3 regions of the Micromonospora sp. WMMC241 genome follow, and region 2 is predicted to be linked to each of the others. Evidence: riboswitches for the same ligand, from Rfam matches in the RefSeq annotation. Region 2 holds a riboswitch; each other region holds the start of a gene.
What was found. Region 2 has a riboswitch for cyclic di-AMP ahead of O7598_RS19605 (C39 family peptidase). Riboswitches for the same ligand answer to the same signal wherever they lie in the genome.

Region 1 (4,183 bases), 2.1 Mb from region 2:
CAACTTCATGGACTACACCTACGACTCCTGCATGTACCAGTTCACCGCCGGCCAGGCGAGCCGCATGCTCACCGCGTGGAACGCCTACCGCGCGGCCTGACCTGCCGCACCACGAAACCGGCGCCGGCTCTGTCCTTGCGGACAGGGCCGGCGCCGGTCGTTCGCGGGCCTGGCCGAGCCACCGCGACGACCCGGTCGTCGCCGGGTCAGGCGGCCGGCCGACGGGTATCGAACCCGTGTCGGCCGCGCCGATCCTCCGCCGGGACGAGCGGGTCGTCACGGCGAGCCGGCGCGGCCCTCAGTGGGTCGAGCGGCTCGTGCCGGGAAGCCGGCCCGGATCCACGCGGGTCGAGCCAGAGCCGCACCTGCGGCCCTCCGGCGCCGGACCGGACCACCGGATCGCGCCGGGTCAGCATGGCCACGTCGACCGTGAACTCGAACAGCCGCCAGTCGCCCTGCGGCGTCGCCCGGCCGAGCCGGGCCAGCCGGGCCACCGTGGCCGGGTCGGACACCGGGCGGGCGCGCCCCGCCACGTAGGCCTCGTCGTCGCTCTCCTCCGGCGGGAACGAGTGCAGCGCGTAGCGGCCGTCGCGTTCGAGGTCACGCCGTTTCGGCGAGTCGATGACGAAGCACCAGAGCCCGTCGTCGGTGATCAGCGGGGACACCGGGTGCACCCGGGGGCCGCCGTCTGCGCGGACCGTGGCGAGGTAGCCGAAGCCCGGCCCGTACTGCTGGATCAGAAGGCGGATCTCGTCGGCGAGGCGGGGCTCGTCGGCGGCGAATTCGGACCAGGAAGCCATGTCGACATTCTATCGAACACGTGTACGAGAGCGCAGTCCGACACGCAGGTCACCCGCACCGGTCGCTATGGTGTTCCGATGCTGCTCTCCGACCGCGACCTGGTCTCCGAGATCAAGGCGGGCACGCTCGCGCTGGAGCCCTTCGAGCCCACGCTGGTGCAGCCGTCCAGCATCGACGTACGCCTGGACCGGCTGTTCCGGGTCTTCAACAACCATCTCTACACCCACATCGACCCGTCGATGCAGCAGGACGACCTGACATCGATGGTGGAGGTGCCGGAGGGGCAGCCGTTCGTGCTGCACCCGGGCGAGTTCGTGCTCGCGTCCACGCTGGAAGTGATCTCGCTGGGCGAGGAGTTGGCCGGCCGGCTGGAGGGCAAGTCGTCGCTGGGGCGACTCGGCCTGCTGACCCACTCCACCGCCGGCTTCATCGATCCGGGCTTCTCCGGCCACGTCACGCTGGAGCTGTCCAACGTGGCGAACCTGCCGATCACGCTCTGGCCGGGCATGAAGATCGGTCAGCTGTGCATCTTCCGGCTCTCCTCGCCGGCCGAGCACCCGTACGGGTCGGCCGTCTACGGTTCGCGCTACCAGGGCCAGCGCGGCCCCACGCCGAGCCGCTCGTGGCAGAACTGGCGCACCTGGCCGACGCGCTGACGCCGCCCGCCGCCTGTTAAGAGGGGCCCCCTGTTATGCGGAATGCGTTAACAGGGGGCCCCTCCTTACATCTCAGCCGGGGCGGCCGTAGCTGTTGATGTCGCCGTCGTCGACGCGCTTCATCGTGATGGGCTTGCCAGACTGGGAGGCGTGCACCACCCAGCCGTCGCCGACGTACATGCCCACGTGGTGCAGGTCGCCGTAGTAGAAGACCAGGTCACCGGCGCGCAGCTCGGCGCGACTGACTCGCTGGGTGACGTTGTGCTGCTGACGGGCGTTGTGCGGCAGTGACACACCGGCCTTGGCCCAGGCGGCCATGGTCAGGCCGGAGCAGTCGAAGTGGTCCGGGCCGGCGGCGCCCCAGACGTAGATCTTGCCGATCTGGGCGCAGGCGAACTTGACCGCCACCCCGGCCGCGCCACCGGGATATCCGGCGGGGCAGGGGGCCGGCCGGAGCGGACCACCGCCACCGTTGCCGTACACCTTGAGCCGCAGCTTCTGCAGCTTGGCGATCTCGGCATCGATCTGCTTCTTCTTCGCCGCGAGCTGCGCCTGGGTGCGGCTCAGGTCGGCGACCATCGCGTCCAGCGGCTTCTTCTTCGCGGCCAGCTCGTCGCGCAGCTCGGCGATGTCGCGCACCTGCTCCTGCTGGTGGTGCGCGAAGCGGTCGAGCATCTCCAGGCCGCTGACCAGTTCGCTCGGCGAGCGACTGCCCAGCAGGGCGTTCACGGTCGAGAGGTTGTCACCCTTGTACGCGTCGGCGGCGAGGCCGCCGACCTGCCCGAGCGCGGCGTCCACCCGGGCCTGGAGCGGGGCGATCTGCCTGCCGAGCGCATCGGCCTGCCGACGCCGCACCGCGAGCTGCTCGCGTACGGCGTTGACCTGCTCGATGACGGGTTCGAGCTTGTTCCAGTCGCGGTCGATCTGCGCCTCGATCTCGGCGACCGACGGTTCGGCGTGGGCCGCCGTCGCGCCACCGGTCAGGACGACCGCGGCGCCGACCAGGGCGGCGATTGTGGTGGTGAAACGGGACCAGCGGGAACGCGGCACGACTGCGGACCGGTCGACAGACCGGCTCGACGTCGGCCGCGGGGCATGGTGTGCCACCGGGCGTCCGTACTCCTTCGTCTGACCGCCTACCGGGTTAGCTGACGGGTTCGGGCGGGAAGGGAGCCGCCCTACCGCAGTGGCTGCGGATTCACCCCAGGTACCTGGGTCCCCGGTTCGCCCGTGGGCGACTCGGCGGTGTCGGACCGTCACCGCCCGGGTTGGACGATGAAACTGGCGGCCGACGATTGACCAGAGTAGGTACCTCTGTTATCGATCCGCAACCCGAACGACCGTGACACTCCGTACCGAATCTGCCGGACGAACGCGAGTGAAGCTTTCTTTCACGTCAGATTACCCACCGGAAAGGTATTGACCCTCCCGGGCCAACGGAGTGAGGGTTGGGGACGCAGTGACCCCCATCCCTGTCCAGGAGGTTCGATGCACCTCTCACCCCCGCCCTCGGGCGGACGGATACTGCTCGCCGCCGCCGTGGCGACAGCCGCCGCGCTGGCGACCACCGGCCCGGTGACCGCCGCGCCACCGACCGCGCCGTCCGCCGGAGACCGGCAGCAGCAGTACGCCGCCGCGGCGGCCGAGTACGGCGTGCCGCAGAACGTGCTGCTCGGCGTCTCCTACCTGGAGTCCCGCTGGGACGCCCACCCGGGCCAGCCCAGCACCAGCGGCGGCTACGGCCCGATGCACCTGACCGACGCCACCCACGTGCTCGCCCTGCCCGGCAGCGCGCACGTCGACGAGGACGAGGACCCGCGCGGCGACGACTCGCGCCCGCTCACCCTCGACCCGGCCACCGCCGCCGCGCCGGCCCGGGAGACGCCGCTGCCGACCGCCTCGCTGCAGACGCTCGCCACCGCCGCGACGCTCACCGGCCTCGACGCGCAGAAGCTGCGCACCGATCCCGCCGCGAACATCCGGGGTGGCGCGGCGCTGCTCGCCTCGTACCAGAAGGCACTGGGTGGGCCGGTCGGCGCCGGCAGCGACCCGGCGGCCTGGTACGGCGCGGTGGCCCGCTACTCCGGCGCGGACACCGCCGACGCGGCGGCGGCCTTCGCCGACGAGGTCTACGACCAGCTCGGCCAGGGCGCGAGCCGCACCACCGACGACGGGCAGCGGGTCACGCTGGCCGCCACCGCCGCGCGCCCGGACCGCGCCGCCCTGACCCGGCTCGGGCTGCGGCACGCCGCGCGGCCGGACGGGCTGGAGTGCCCGGTGCGGCTGGCCTGCGAGTGGATCCCCGCGCCCTACGAGCAGCTCAGTGCCGACCCGGGTGACTACGGCAACCACGACCTGGGCGACCGGCCGAAGCAGCAGAAGATCGAATACATCGTCATCCACGACACCGAGGGCTACTTCGACCCCAGCGTCGACCTGGTGAAGCGGGCCGACTACCTGGGCTGGCACTACACGCTGCGCTCGGTGGACGGCTACGTGGCCCAGCACATCAAGGCCAAGGACGTCGGCTGGCACGCCGGCAACTGGTACGTCAACGCCAAGTCCATCGGCCTGGAGCACGAGGGCTTCGCCGGCCAGGGCACCTGGTACACCGAAGCGATGTACCGCAGCTCGGCGAAGCTGGTCCGGTACCTGGCGCAGAAGTTCGGCATCCCGATGGACCGGCAGCACATCATCGGTCACGACAACGTGCCCGGCACCACCGC
Region 2 (4,183 bases):
GGCCCGCGGCGTGCGGGTTGTCGGGTGACGGAGCGGGCGGCTCGCGGGGTGCCGGTGGTCTGTCACCGGGTGTTCCGGGTGGGGTGAGGTGTCCGGTTCGGGGGTGGTGGGCGGCACCCTGGCGATGGAATCGTCGCGGGGTGCGGGGCGTTGTAGACGGGTGAACGACCGAGCAAGGCGAGCGCATCGCGCCGCCAGCCCCGAGTGGGGCCGACCCGCATCCCCGCGAGGCCGCCCACTGCACCCCGAAGCCCGCATCCCCCGTGGTGACGGTCCCGGGAATGACGGTGGCCGCCCGGTCGTTACACACACTCCCGGCACCCGCGACGAGGCCCCGGCCCCGCGAGCACGCCGGACCCCCCCCAGTCATTGAGCGCCTGACGGTGCCCACACACCCCCCGGTGTGTCGACCCCCGAATGGAGCCCTCACCATGAACACGATCCTGCGCAAGAGCATTCTCGGTATTGCTGGTCTGGCCTTCACCGGTGGTGTGTTCGCCGGTCCGATCGCCGCCCACGCCGACACCCCCGCCCACGCCGCTGGCAAGCCCGTCGCCGCCGCGAGTGTGCAGGGTGAGCAGTCCACCATCACCCTCAACGACGAGCAGACCGCCAACGTCAAGGCGATCATCGCCGCGACGAAGAAGGCCGGCCTGCCCGAGCGCGCCGCGATCATCTCGATCGCCACCGCCCTGCAGGAGTCGAAGCTGGAGAACCTCGGCCACCTCGGCGACAAGAACGACCACGACTCGCTGGGCCTGTTCCAGCAGCGCCCCTCCTCCGGTTGGGGCACCCCGGAGCAGATCACCGACCCCGAGTACTCCACCCTGTCCTTCCTCAAGGGCCTCAAGCAGGTCGACGGCTGGCAGGACATGCCCCTGACCAAGGCCGCCCAGACCGTGCAGGTGTCGGCCTACCCGGACGCCTACGCGCAGTGGGAGAAGCAGGCCACCGACCTGGTCAACCAGCACTGGACCAAGTAAGCACACGCGCGAAGGCCGGCACCCGAACGACGGGTGCCGGCCTTCACGCGTACCGGGAAGAAGAGGTCAGGCGGAGTAACCGCGCGTGGCCATCCAGTTCGCCAGGTCGATGGTGCTGACCCAGTACGACGGCAGCGACGGGTCGGCCGAGTCGGCGATCCGCACGGTTCGGCCGTCGTTCTGGTACCCGACCACCGCGATGTAGTGGCCGCCCGGGAACGAGTGCCAGCCGCCATTGGTGTCGGTGGCGTCACCGACGATGTTCGACACGACGGCCCGGTTGTTGTTGACCGCCCGGACGACGTCGGCCTGGAGCTGGTCGATCTGCCCGCGGGTGGCCGCGCCGGGGATCATGCGGGTCCGGTACGGGTCGCCCTTGACCTGCTGGTTGAGCACCCGGGTGGTGTCCTCGGCGGAGTTGGTGCCCATCTCGGTGGTGCCGAGGGCCACGGCCAGGGTGTCCTGGCTGCGCTCGATGCCGGTGGCGCTGAGCGCGTTGCGGACCGCGGCCGGGCCGCAGTAGTAGTAGGTGGTCTGCGCCTGGTAGTCGTAGTCGAGCACCTTGCGCGACGGCGGCTTCGGCTTGGCCTTGCGGGTGGTGTCCGGGTCGGCGGCCTTCGCCGAGGGTGAGGCGCTGGCGCTGGGCCGGGGCGACGCGCTCGGTGAGGCGCTGGGTGACGCGCTCGGCGACGGGACGGCGATCCGGGCCTCACTGCGGCTGGCGGTGTCGCCGAGCCGGGAACCGAGGTCGGCCACCGAGGCGGTGTTCTCCGTCCGGGCCGGGGCGTCGTCGGTGGTGAGGGCGGCGCCGGCGCCGGCGGCCAGCACGAGGGCGGCGGCCGAACCGGCCATGATCTGGTACGGGCGCTCGGTCGCGAGCCGCCGCAGCTGACGCTTCAGGTGGTGCTTCACGGTGTTCCTCCACGGGGGTGAGCGGCACGCGCCGGCCCGGCGCGCGGAGGAACTCACACGCGCTGAAGGGCGGCAGGGCCGCGGGAAGCGACGCCCGGACGACCGGGCGGGCAAGGGGTCGGGTGCGTGTCGCCGGTCAGGCGAGCGTCGGCACCCGGTGGCCGTGGAGGCGGGGGGACGATCGGGGGGTGGTGGGCACGAGGCGCGAACTCCTTCCGTGACCGCCGACCGGGTTAGCTGACGGATTCGGGCGGGAAGTACGCCCTACCGCGGCCGTGGCTCGCGGATTCACCCCGGTGTTGCTGTGGGTCCCCGGTTCGTGTGTGCACGATTAGGCGGGTCGGCGCGGCGTCGCCATCGGCGATCGAGAACCGCACCGGACGCGCCGACACTACCGGTGGGTACACGCCCTGCCAAGCGGCTCTACCTGCGCAAACGCCCGTGGTGCCTACGGATTCGGAACAGCCGGTCACCCACTTCCCTCAATGGGACAAGGGGCGTCGACGGCACCGGCCGGCGGAAAGCGGGACATCCGGACGGCGGGAAAACGGGCATCGGGCGCGGCACCGGTCATCGACCCCGGCGACCGGCTCCCGAGACATGCCGGTGACCGGGCTCACCACACTCGGTAACGATTCGGTCGACGCCGGCCGCTCAGCCCACCCGGGCCGGCCGCCAGCGGGCGCTGCGCACGGCCGCCGGGACCGGGACGCGGGTCACGGCCGCCGCCCGGGGCGGCGGAACGGGCCGCAGTGCCACGGCTGCCGCGTACGCCTCGGCGGCGAGCGTCCGGGCCGACTCGGCGGCCAACTCGGCGTCCCGCCAGGCCAGGCGCTCCCGCTCGGCGGCCGTCTCCCAGCCGGCCCGCCGCCCGTCGCGGACCGTGCGGGCCAGCACGAGCTCCTGCTCGGCCGGATGGCGGCGCGGGTCCCACCCGTTGCGGTGGGCCAGCACGTCGGCGAGCTGGCGGGCGGTCAGGTCACCGCGCCAGTGCGCCGCCATCGCGGCGTGGTGCAGCCAGCGTTCCCGCGCCGCGTACTCCGCCGGGGTGTGCGGGGTGTGCGGGGCGGGCAGCGCGCCGGCGCCGGCCAGGCGGCGCGTCGCGGCGTCGGCCTCGTCGTAGGCGGTCCAGGCCCGGTCCGCGGTGCTCTGCGCGGCCAGCCACCGCTCGCGGCGGCGGCGGGCGGTCTGCCCGGCACCGGCGGCGGCCACCGCCACCTCGTCGGCGTAGCGGGCCAGGTCGGCGTGGTGGGCGGCTTCGACGTCGACCGGGTCGGGTTCGATCTCGGCGGCGCCGTCGCGCTCGGGACGGGCGACCAGCACGGCGAGCAGGACGAGGGCGAGCACGGTCAGGGCCGACCAGATGGCGGCGGCCTCGGGAACCGCGGTGAGGAAGTTGAGGAGAACGGTCTGCGACATGGTCGGCACCTCACGGGAGACGATGGCGGGAGGATCCGCACGGGCCGGTCGGGGCGGGGCGCGGCCGGGATTCGGCCGCCGCCGACCGCCGACGGGCGGGCGCGGGTGAGGTTCGGTGGACGGCGGCACGGGCCAGGCCCGTGGCGGGTCAGCGGGTGGGCGGCGCTCGCGGGCCGGCCGGAGCCGGCGGTCGGCCGCCCGGGAGCGGGAGCCGGCCGGTCGGCGGCGCGGCGACGCCCTCCGGCTGCGGCCGCGCAACGCCGACGGAGGCGTCCTGCCGTGCGGCGGCGAGGTCACGCTGCCGTGCGGCGGTGTCGTCGCGCTCCGCTCGCGCGGCGGCCGGCGAGCCGGCGGCGGTGCGGATCGTCAGGCCGGCGGCCGGACCGGTCGGGGCCGGCGCGGTCGCGGAGGCGCCGGCCGGCAACGTGGCGGTGCCGAGCGAGAAGGCCACCACCACGGCCAGGCTGGCCAGCATCCGTGCGGCCCAGCGCGCCACCCACCACACGGGGCAGGTGAGCGCGATCGGAAGCACGGGTACAAATTACCGCCGATCCCACCACCGCGCACCGCCGCTCGGCGTGTCGCGACACCCCGACGAACGACGCCGACGACCGGCGCCGGCACCCGCCCGGGACACCGTCACGCCGGGGCGGCCGCACGGCTCAGTCCGGCCGGCGCCGCCCGGCGTACTCGACGGAGCGGGAGGCGTCGTCGGCGGCCGGCCTCGGCGCCGGCACGGCGGCGGCCGGCTCCCGGCGGGCCCGCCGCGGCGGGCCGAGGCGGCGCATCATCGGCACCTCCACCCAGCGGTGCAGGGCGGCGGCGAGCGCCAGGGTGAGCAACAGGAAGCCGAGCACCGCGAGCGGGCC
Region 3 (4,183 bases), 1.5 Mb from region 2:
CCTTCTGGCTGCACATCGACAGCGCGGAGTCCACCACGACCACCGCCTACGACAAGCTGACCGTCAAGGCCGGCAGCACCACGCTGGCCACCTACTCCAACCTGAACAAGGCCACCGGTTACGTGCAGCGATCCTTCAACATCTCGTCGCTCGCCGGCACCACGGCGTCCATCTCGTTCAGCGGCGTGGAGGACGCCTCTCTCCAGACGTCCTTCGTCGTCGACGACACCGCGGTCACGCTGAGCTGACCACGACGCGAACGGCCGGCCGTCACCCTCGGAGACGGCCGGCGGTTCCGCGCCTCCAACTCCCGGCTCCCGGCCCGCCCGGCTCCCGGCCCGCCCGACTCCCGGCCCGCCCGACTCCCGGCCCGGCTCCCCTCCTCGCCGGCTCCCCGCCCGGCCGACTCCCCGCCCGGCCAGCTCCCCGCCCGGCCGACTCCCCGCCCGGCCCGGCCCGGCCCGGCCGGAGATCTTGGTACGGATCGGCCCCTATAGGGGCCCTTTCGTACCAAGATCTCGGCCGTTCCCGCTGTTCGGACGCTCCATCCCGACAAGCGGGAAGAGGCAGCCGCATGTGGCGCGCGTTCCTCCGGCAGGGACAGCGGGCGGCACGGCGGGATGAGTCGCCGTCGGATAGGCCGGCACGTCACTCGATCCGGCACGTCAGGCAGGGCGACCGACCAAGCGGGCTGGTCACTCAGACCGGGTTGACCGCTCAGACCGGGTTGACCGCTCAGGCAGGGGTGATGACTCAGGCAAGGGTGATGACTCGCGCAGGGACGGCCACTCAGGCAGAGGTGATGACTCGCGCAGGGGTGACGACGCAAGCAGGGGTGACGACGCAAGCAGGGAGGTCGGTCAGGCAGGGTGGGCGGCGCGGGTCACCGCGTCTCGGTCGCGGCGGATGCGCGCGGCCACCTCGTGCATCGTCCGACTGAACAGCTCCGCCTGGTCGGGCAGGCCGCCGAGCCGGGCGGCGAGCGCGTCGGTGTCCGCCCGGGCGGAGTCGCCGACCCGCGCGTCCAACTCGCTCAACGCGTCGTTGACGGCGTCGACCAGGTGTCCGCAGAGGACCTCCAGCGACACGTCGGCCAGTTCCGGGTCGACGACGACTGAATGCAGCCGGCCACCCTGGACGGCGACCGCCCGGACCCGGCCGCCGGCGGCCGCGCCCTCGGCCCGGAGCAGCTCACCCGGCTCACCGTCGGCGAGCCCGCAGGCCCGGGACCGCATCGCGGCCAGCGCCTGCTGCGTGCGGGTCAGCAGCTCGTCGAGGCTCGCGGCGGCCGAGAACGCATCGTTGGTCATATCCGCGCTTTCTTCACGTCTTAGCCGAGCCTCGTGACCATAGCAACCACCGGCGACGGAACCTCGTCACCCGCCGCGCCCGGCCGGCCGTCGACGCCGGGAGCAGGACGGACGCCCACCACCCCCGGCGTGTCGCGACGACGAACGCCCGACCGGATGACCCGGCCGGGCATGTCGTCGCCGGTCGCCACGACGCGGTCCGAGGAGTCGTGCCGCCGGCCCACCGGATGCGTCACGGACACGGCAGCCACACGGACCGCGGGACCTGCCGCGAGCCGGGGATCAGCGCAGGCTCAGCCGCTGTCCTGGAAAGATCAGGCTCGGGTCCGCACCGACCACGGCACGGTTGCGCGCGTGCAGGGCGTGCCAACCGCCGGCGACGTGCTTCGCCGCCGCGATCTCGGACAAGGTGTCGCCGGGGCGTACCAGATAGGCGCCGGTGGCCGGCGCGCCGCGCCGCTCACCGGCCGACGGGCGCGGCGAGGCGGCCTTCTTCGTGGACGTGGTCGAGGCCTTGCCGGCCTTCGTACCGTTCGTGCCGCGCGACCCGGCGGTCCGGCCGCTCGAACCGGCCTTGTCGCCGCCGGACCGGGCCTTCTTGCCACTGGACCCGGCCTTCTTGCCGCAGACCGGCCAGGCGCCGATGCCCTGTCCGTCGAGGACCCTCTCGGCGACGGCGATCTGCTCGGAGCGGCTGGCCAGGTCGGCTCGGGCGGCGTACTTCTGGCCGCCGTGACCGTTCCAGGTGGACCGGGAGAACTGGAGCCCGCCGTAGTAGCCGTTGCCGGTGTTGACGTGCCAGTTGCCGCCCGACTCGCAGCGGGCGACGGCGTCCCAGTTCACGCTCGCGGCGCTGGCCGGCGCGGCCGGCCCGAACAGGGCCGCGGCACCGGTGGCGGCACCGGCGACGAGCGCGGCGACCACGGTTCGGCGGCGGCGGGTTGAGTATGCAGTTGACATGTGGATTCCTCCACGCCGACGAGGTGAGCTGTCGGGTTCGGGCCGAGGAGCCCGGCCGCCGGTGGCGGCTTCACCCCGAGGTGACGTGCACCGTGGAACGTGTGGGTCCCCCGCTCCCGCCCGAGGTTCGGGTACCACCGGGCCGGTGGCGGGACTAGGCGTTACCGGCCCGTGGTGTCCGCGACTGCGAACGGAACCGACGCTAGGGATGATTTGCGACGATCGCCCGCTTCTTGTGACGTTCTTCACCCGGCCGGACTACCGCGTCCAGGGTGGCGGGTCCACCGCCGCCGGCCCGCTGACGGGGCTACCGTGGGCCGGGACCGGGCAAGATCGCGCAAGGAGCGGGGCGGATGACCGACAACGGACACGAGCTGGCATTCGGCGGCTTCCTCACCCCCGACGCCGGTCGCCCCGACCAGGTGGTCGCGCTGGCCACGCTCTGCGAACAGGCCGGGCTCGACCTGGTCACCTTCCAGGACCACCCCTATCAGCCGGCCTTCCTGGACACGTGGACGCTGATGTCGTACGTGGCCGCCGCCACCGACCGGATCGGTCTGGCCGGCAACGTGCTCAACCTGCCGCTGCGCCAGCCGGTGGTGCTGGCCCGCAGCGTGGCCAGCCTGGACCTGCTCACCGGCGGCCGGGTCGAGCTGGGGTTGGGCGCTGGCGCGTTCTGGGACGCGATCGAGGCGACCGGCGGGCGGCGACTCACCCCCGGCGCGGCGGTCGACGCGCTCGACGAGGCGATCCAGGTCATCCGCGAGGTCTGGGACGCCGAGCGACGCGGCATGATCCGGGTGGCCGGCGAGCACTACCGGGTGGTCGGGGCGAAGCGCGGGCCGGCGCCGGCGCACCCGGTGGGCATCTGGGTGGGCGCGTACAAGCCGCGCATGCTGCGGCTGGTCGGACGGGCCGCGGACGGCTGGCTGCCGTCGCTGGCGTACCTGCCGAAGGGACCGGACGATCTGCCGGCGCTCAACGCCCTCGTGGACGAGGGCGCGCGGGCCGCCGGGCGCGATCCGGGCTCGATCCGCCGGATGCTGAACGTCACCGGCACGTTCAGCCGCTCGTCCACCAGCTTCCTCGCCGGGCCGCCGGAGCAGTGGGTCGAGGAGCTGGCCGGCCTCACCCTGGAGCACGGCGTCACCACGTTCATCCTCGGCAGCGACGAACCGCGCGCCATCCAGCTCTTCGCCCAGGAGGTGGCGCCGGCCGTCCGGGAGCTGGTCGCCGCCGAGCGCACCACGCCGGGTAGCGGGGCCCGCGCCGTGGCCGAGGAGCAGGCCGCCGCCGGCGGTCCGACCACGCTCGCGGTCACCCCCACCCCCGACCCGGGGGTACGGCGCAGCGCCCGCCGCCTCTGGGACGAGACGACCCGTCCGACCGCCCCGCCGCCACCGGCCGGGCACGTCTACCCGGCTCGCGGACAGGCCGCCGGGCAGCACCTGGTGGACGTGCACGACCACCTGCGCCAGGAGCTGGCCCAGGTGCGCGACCTGCTGGAGCAGGTCCGGCGTGGGGCGGTGTCGCCGGGCGGAGCCCGGGCCGCGCTGAACGCGATGACCATGCGGCAGAACGACTGGACGCTGGGCGCCTACTGCGCCGCGTACTGCACCGTGGTGACCCAGCACCACGGCCTGGAGGACGCGTCGATCTTCCCGCACCTGCGCCGCTCCGACGCCGGGTTGGGGCCGGTGCTGGACCGCCTGGAGCAGGAGCACGTGGTGATCCACGGAGTGGTGGAGAGCGTCGACCGGGCGCTGGTGGAGCTGATCGGCTCGCCCGGGGACTTCACCGCGTTGCAGGAGGCGGTGGACCTGCTCACCGACACGCTGCTGTCGCACCTGTCCTACGAGGAGCACCAGATCGTCGAGCCGCTGGCTCGGCACGGTTTCTTCCCCGGCCAGCTG

Region 1: it holds a riboswitch for cyclic di-AMP, as region 2 does, so the genes downstream of both, O7598_RS29445 (C40 family peptidase) here and O7598_RS19605 (C39 family peptidase) in region 2, are expected to answer to the same signal.
Region 3: it holds a riboswitch for cyclic di-AMP, as region 2 does, so the genes downstream of both, O7598_RS13120 (LysM peptidoglycan-binding domain-containing protein) here and O7598_RS19605 (C39 family peptidase) in region 2, are expected to answer to the same signal.

The regions. Positions count from the first base shown of each region.
Region 1 covers NZ_JAPZBF010000001.1:6,451,951-6,456,133, forward strand. The annotation lists gene O7598_RS29430 (zinc metalloprotease) at 1-100, shown strand, start outside; gene O7598_RS29435 (pyridoxamine 5'-phosphate oxidase family protein) at 207-800, opposite strand; gene dcd (dCTP deaminase) at 879-1,457, shown strand; gene O7598_RS29445 (C40 family peptidase) at 1,530-2,507, opposite strand; cyclic di-AMP (ydaO/yuaA leader) riboswitch at 2,575-2,712, opposite strand; gene O7598_RS29450 (N-acetylmuramoyl-L-alanine amidase) at 2,946-4,183, shown strand, end outside.
Region 2 covers NZ_JAPZBF010000001.1:4,355,685-4,359,867, forward strand. The annotation lists gene O7598_RS19600 (hypothetical protein) at 432-983, shown strand; gene O7598_RS19605 (C39 family peptidase) at 1,050-1,895, opposite strand; cyclic di-AMP (ydaO/yuaA leader) riboswitch at 2,103-2,243, opposite strand; gene O7598_RS19610 (hypothetical protein) at 2,550-3,314, opposite strand; gene O7598_RS19615 (hypothetical protein) at 3,463-3,846, opposite strand; gene O7598_RS19620 (acyltransferase family protein) at 3,977-4,183, opposite strand, start outside.
Region 3 covers NZ_JAPZBF010000001.1:2,827,222-2,831,404, reverse strand. The annotation lists gene O7598_RS13130 (M4 family metallopeptidase) at 1-248, shown strand, start outside; gene O7598_RS13125 (YbaB/EbfC family nucleoid-associated protein) at 861-1,310, opposite strand; gene O7598_RS13120 (LysM peptidoglycan-binding domain-containing protein) at 1,593-2,270, opposite strand; cyclic di-AMP (ydaO/yuaA leader) riboswitch at 2,269-2,413, opposite strand; gene O7598_RS13115 (LLM class flavin-dependent oxidoreductase) at 2,624-4,183, shown strand, end outside.